DNA from 3 places in the Pectobacterium cacticida genome. Region 1 is predicted to be linked to each of the others. Evidence: predicted binding sites of a transcription regulator. Region 1 holds the regulator's gene; each other region holds the start of a gene.
What was found. Region 1 encodes PurR, which represses purine synthesis genes. Its sites were predicted from a motif close to CANGCAAACGTTTGCNTG; they were not measured.

Region 1 (2,191 bases):
ATCTTCAAATTCGTATCCATAATTACTCCTTTAGTCAACGGGTTTCATCTGCAAAACGCCCCTAATGTGTAGCTGGAGCGATGTAGCCGTAAATACGACAGGCCAACGGACGATCCTGATTCTTTCATAATTCTAACGAAAAATCTCGGATGAACCGCTCGCTAATAGTATATTAATCCTTTCACTTTAATGATAAATCGGACACAATCCGCTGCTTACGAACACGCTGCGTATCCGTCGAAAAACGTCAACCCAGACCCCTTCGATATAACATTCGGTATTCTCCTTCTTAAATCCTGTTTTTAGCTTAGGGGAAGAACATTTAACGTAGGCAAACGATTAACAATATACTTCCGTCTGTAACGGGTAAGTTCAGGAGTTATTTTTAGATGGCAACGATTAAAGACGTGGCAAAACGTGCTGGCGTTTCTACCACAACCGTATCGCATGTGATCAATAAAACACGTTTCGTCGCCGAAGAGACCAAGGCCGCCGTGAGATCGGCGATCAAAGAATTGCACTATTCACCCAGCGCCGTCGCCCGAAGCCTCAAAGTCAATCACACTAAATCTATTGGCTTACTGGCGACCTCCAATGAAGCGCCCTACTTCGCCGAAATCATTGAGGCGGTTGAAAACAGTTGCTATGCCAAAGGCTACACCCTGATATTGTGCAATTCACATAACAATATCGTCAAACAACGCGCCTATCTCTCTATGTTGGCGCAAAAACGTGTTGATGGTCTGTTAGTGATGTGCGCTGAATACCCTCCTGAACTACTTGCCATGCTGAAAGATTACCGCGGCATCCCAATGGTTGTGATGGATTGGGAGCAGATGCACAGTGGTTTCACCGATACGATCATTGATAACGCCTTTGAAGGCGGTTATATGGCAGGTCGCTACCTGATTGAACGTGGGCACCGCGATATTGGCGCCATCCCCGGCGTTAAGGAACGTCATACCGGAAGAGGACGCCACCTCGGTTTTTTAAAAGCACTAAAGGAAGCCAACATTGCTGTACGCGAAGAGTGGATTGTACAGGGCGATTTCGAACCCGAATCCGGATATAAAGCGATGCACCAAATTCTCGCACAAAAACAGCGTCCAACGGCCATATTCTGCGGTGGAGATATCATGGCGATGGGCGCTATCTGCGCGGCGGATGAGCTGGGGCTGCACGTGCCACAAGATATTTCGGTGATCGGGTATGATAACGTGCGCCACGCGCGTTTCTTTACTCCGGCATTGACCACCATCCATCAACCCAAGGAGCGCCTTGGGCAATCGGCATTCGCCATGTTATTAGATCGTATTACCAGTAAGCGAGAAGATGCACACGTCATCGAAGTGCATCCAACGCTGATTGAACGCCGTTCGGTTGCCGACGGCCCCTACATCGACTATCGTCGTTAGTCACACTACGCGGCTCAAAAGATCGCTCTTGCTCCAACGTGCCCCCCTCATCGCTTCAGCCAAACTTCTTGTATGCTGGCTGAAGTCGTTCTAAATTGAATATTCCATTTCTTTTCTCAAATGACTGCCGACCCATCGGTTGCGATAAGTACTGTCCACGTATGTTTGACGATACTTTACTATGTGAATTATAGGCGAAATGTTGAGGAGACATGATGAGTTTACCTTATACAGAAGAGCGGGATAACGATACTGCGCCCTGGTTTAACATCGTGCAGGACATACTGGCCAAAGCAGATATTACGATCAACGGCTCACGTCCTTTTGATATACAAGTAACAAATCCCCATTTCTTTAAACGGGTTTTACGCGAAGGATCGCTGGGGCTGGGAGAAAGTTACATGGAAGGATGGTGGGAATGCGACAGGCTGGATATGTTTTCCCATCGCGCTCTACGTGCAGGCTTGGACAACAAATTGCCTATGCGAATGAGCGACCTCACGCGGGTTGCTCTCTCCCGGGTTATGAATTTCCAATCCCGTCGACGTGCTCAGGTCGTTGGTAAAGTCCATTACGATTTAGGCAACGATCTTTTTACTCTTATGCTGGACCCTTATATGCAATATTCCTGCGGTTATTGGAAGCAGGCGCAAACGCTAGAACAGGCCCAGGAAGATAAGCTCGCCATGATATGTGAAAAACTCCAGCTAAAACCGGGGATGACGTTGCTGGATATCGGCTGCGGCTGGGGTGGCCTTGCCGCCTTTGCAGCGCGA
Region 2 (2,191 bases), 1.7 Mb from region 1:
TTTTTAAACAGGTAACAACAGTAAGTATGGCACGCTATTCAGATCGCAAAAACAAGCATTTTGTTGTTGCAAACCATTGTCGCGTCGGCGCGTTTTTTACAAACGTTAAGTCATTTATAGCGGCGAGGATCGCCGCCCGATGATAAGGATTAATGTGAGCTGTTGGCCGGACGGCACGCCGTCATGTTTTGTTGCGCGCTTAAACGCTTGAGCACCATATTCAGCATGACGCCATACATCGGCAGGAAAAATATCAGGCTGATCAGCAGCTTGAAGGTGTAATCCACCATCGCGATTTCGACCCAGTTTGCCGCCATGAAGGTATCGGTGCTGCGGTAAAACGCAATGAAGAAAAAGGCCAGCGTGTCACTGAGATTACCGAATACCGTTGAAACGGTCGGCGCCACCCACCAAACCCGATTTTGACGTAGGCGATTGAAGACGTGAACATCCAGAATCTGGCCCAGAACATACGCCATAAAGCTGGCGCAGGCGATACGCGCCACGACGATATTCACCTGGTTTAAAGCCCCGAACGATTGCCAGGATCCCTGATAAAACAGGGATGAAACCAGATAGGACATTACCAGTGCAGGCACCATCACGGCTAAAATGATACGCCGCGCCAGCGGCGCACCGAAAATCCGCACCGTCAGATCGGTGGCCAGAAAAATAAACGGGAAGGTAAACGCGCCCCAGGTGGTATGGAAACCGAAAATCAAGACTGGCAACTGAACCAGATAATTACTCGATGTAATGATTAGCACATGGAACAACGACAGCCAGATCAGCGCGGTAAGCCGCTGTTGGGGAGTAAAACGATACATAATGTGACCTTTTTGGTTATTGGGGTGAGGGAACCCAAGGAATCATTGACGTGCGGATTTATGCCGCAATGCGGCGGAATAATACGCAATTGTTTCCCTAATGCAATGTATTTTATCGGGAGGGGATGGGGAGTTTTATGCGCAAACGTTGTCGTCGCTTGCGTCGACAAATCCTCCGCGTAAACTAAAGCCGTTTTTTCTTTGAGCACTGAGAATGTTGATGACCAATCCTTTTGCCAACCCGGATAACACGCTGGATGCGCAGGGACTGCGCTGCCCTGAACCTGTGATGATGGTACGTAAGACAGTGCGCCAGATGGAAACCGGACAAACGCTGCTGATTATTGCCGACGATCCGGCTACCACCCGTGATATTCCCGGTTTTTGCGTGTTCATGGAACATGAACTTTTGGCGCAGGAAACCGAAACGCTTCCCTATCGTTATCTGCTGCGTAAAGGGTAATACCGTCATACTTCATCCGCAGGTGCGTTATTCCACACGCTGAAGGTTGCTACTAGGAGAAACGCGGAGATGAGATTCCCATAGGGCGATCTCACCCTGTGGCCGCTGATCCTTCAACCAACGGCCAGCAACGGTAATATCAGTCCTGTTTTCTCAGCAGCCGCAGCGCATTAGCGGTAACCAGCGCCGTTGCGCCGGAATCCGCCAGCACCGCCAGCCACAGCCCGGTGATACCCAGAACACTGGTGACCAGAAATATCGCTTTCAGCCCTAGTGCAATCGTAATGTTCTGACGAATATTACGCTGTGTCGCCCGCGATAGGCTAATCATGGCGGGCAATCCGGTCAGACGGCTGTGGGTTAAGGCCGCATCGGCGGTTTCCAGCGCCACATCCGTACCGCTCCCCATCGCGATGCCAATAGTGGCGGCTTTCATCGCCGGTGCGTCGTTGATGCCGTCACCAACCATCGCGACAGGATGATGCTGACTCAGTTCGCTGACGGCGGTAACCTTATCGGCTGGGAGAAGACTGGCGCGGTAATCGATGCCTAGGGATGCGGCAATCGTCGCTGCCGCGCGCGGATTGTCGCCAGTGAGCATGACGCCACGGACCCCCAGTCGCTGTAAGGCTTCCAGCGCTTCACGCGCATCGTGGCGCAGTGTATCGCTCAGCGCCAACGCGCCGAGCAACTTGCCATCTTCTTGCACGATGACGACGGTTTTCCCCTCGTTCTCCAGAGCGCTAACGCGTTGTAGCCAGTCGATGCCAAGCACATCGGGGGCGACGCGAGTCGGTGCGCTGACCTGAATCCGTTTGCCGCCTATTGTCCCCTCAACCCCCACACCGGCCAGCGCTTTACGATTTTCCGCCAGCGGTAAAAATGTACTGCGGGATAATGC
Region 3 (2,191 bases), 160 kb from region 1:
GGATTAAATATGAGTCACAATATCCTTAATCAGGCGAGGGCCATGGAAAATAAAACCAGAATAGATCTGCAATAAAGAAGCGCCTGCCGCCATTTTTTCGCGCGCGGCAATCAAAGAATCTATGCCGCCTACGCCAATAATGGGTAAACGCCCCGCGAGTTCCTGTGACAAACGACGGATAATTTCCGTACTGCGTGTTTGCAACGGGCGTCCACTTAATCCCCCCGTTTGCCCACAGTGGTTCAATCCCTGAATCAATGTCCTGTCAAGCGTTGTATTCGTCGCAATCACGCCATCAATGTTATGACGAACCAGGCTATCTGCAATTTGGATCAACTCCTCGGTAGAAAGATCCGGCGCGATCTTAACGGCCACAGGAACATATTTTTGCTGCTTTTCGCTTAATTCTGCCTGCTTATTCTTTATCGCGCGCAATAGATCATCCAATGCCTCACCATATTGCAGGCTACGTAATCCTGGCGTATTTGGTGATGAGATATTGATGGCAATGTAACCAGCGTGAGCATAAACCTTATCCATGCAAATCAAATAATCGTCTTTACCCTGCTCAACCGGCGTATCTTTATTCTTGCCAATGTTGATTCCTATCACACCGCCAAAATGCGTTTTCTTTACATTTTCGACCAGATAGTCCACGCCTTTATTATTGAAGCCCATCCGGTTTATTAACCCTTCCGCTTCCACTACGCGGAACAACCGCGGTTTATCATTACCGGATTGAGGGCGTGGCGTTACCGTGCCCACTTCAATATGACCGAACCCCATTGCGCCTAACGCATCAATGCATTCGCCGTCTTTATCTAATCCCGCCGCTAAACCTAATGGGTTTTTAAACGATAACCCCATGCAGGTCACCGGTTTAGTCGGAACGGATTGACGGACGAGAAATTCAAAAGGCGTGTGGGTAATACGACGTAATTGTTGGAAGGTCAACTCATGTGCACGCTCGGGATCGAGTTGAAATAGCGCTTTTTTAATGACGGGATAGAACATATGGTCTCCTGAGATCCCTACCGCAAAGGTATCTTGTCTACGCTGAAAGCCAGCAATAGCGGATTCCAGCAATCGCTGGATTATAGTTTAACTCACGACCGCTGATGGTAATTCCAACGCTGCGGAAAGTAAAACGTTTGCAGGTAAGAGGAAACGGTGATACCGGTATCGCCACGCGGTAGCAACTCCGCGTGGCGATAGGCATCATAAGGAAGGATTAATCCTGTAGTGCTTTGCCGATCTTTTCAAACAGATCGCCCGACAGATTTTCCAATGCCTTTAACTGCTCCAGCGCATTGCGCATTTGCGCCTGCCGTTGAGCATCATAGCGTTTCAGGCGGATCAAGGGTTCTATCATCCGGGCTGCAACTTGCGGATTTCGCGTATTCAGATCGGTAAGAATCTCAACCAGGAAACGATAGCCGCTGCCATCTTCGGCATGAAAAGCCGACGGGTTAGACGCCGCGAAAGCCCCGACCAATGAACGCAGACGGTTTGGATTATTCAGGCTGAATGAGCGGTGTTGCAGCAGCTCACGCACGCGAGTCAATACATCGGCTGCCGGACTGGTCGCTTGTAGCACAAACCATTTGTCCATGACTAAGCCATCCTGATGCCAACGCCGATCGAATTGCGCCAGCAATTCATCACGTGCAGGTAATTGAGCCTCTACCGCCGCCGACAGCGCGGCCAGCGAATCCGTCATGTTATCAGCCTGACCGTACTGCGCCCGAACCAATTTATCCGCCTGTTCCGCATCGCCGAATGCCAAATAATGCAGACAAACGTTGCGCAGGGCGCGTTTCCCCATATCCTTATGGTCGATGCGATACGCTGGGGTATGATTCGCATGGTAAACCGCCAACCACTCATCCGCCATCTCTTGCGCCAACGTGTGAGTCATACTTCTGCGCACGGCAGCGATCGCCGTCGGATCGATAATATCAAATAGCTCAGCCATCTCGTTTTCACTGGGTAACGTCAGAATTTGAGATGCGAGCATTGGATCCAGCGTTTCGTCCAGCAATACGCCCCGGAAAGCATCAACCACATGCATTGGGACGGACAGAGATTGCTGTTGCTGATAGCGGGACACATTCAGACGAATATAATTGGCTAATAGGCTCTGTGCCGCATCCCACCGCGAGAACGCATTGCTGGCATGGCGCATCAGAAA

Region 2: the regulator PurR is predicted to act here: its motif matches at 966-983, upstream of tusA (sulfurtransferase TusA).
Region 3: the regulator PurR is predicted to act here: its motif matches at 1,141-1,158, upstream of pyrD (quinone-dependent dihydroorotate dehydrogenase).

Annotation. Positions count from the first base shown of each region.
Region 1 is NZ_CP133656.1:1,815,943-1,818,133, reverse strand. Features, by position in the region: gene RFN81_RS08530 (YnhF family membrane protein) at 1-20, opposite strand, end outside; gene purR (HTH-type transcriptional repressor PurR) at 390-1,415, shown strand; gene cfa (cyclopropane fatty acyl phospholipid synthase) at 1,631-2,191, shown strand, end outside.
Region 2 is NZ_CP133656.1:103,381-105,571, forward strand. Features, by position in the region: gene RFN81_RS00455 (7-cyano-7-deazaguanine/7-aminomethyl-7-deazaguanine transporter) at 150-827, opposite strand; gene tusA (sulfurtransferase TusA) at 1,048-1,290, shown strand; gene RFN81_RS00465 (zinc/cadmium/mercury/lead-transporting ATPase) at 1,430-2,191, opposite strand, start outside.
Region 3 is NZ_CP133656.1:1,655,970-1,658,160, reverse strand. Features, by position in the region: gene pyrD (quinone-dependent dihydroorotate dehydrogenase) at 4-1,014, opposite strand; gene pepN (aminopeptidase N) at 1,232-2,191, opposite strand, start outside.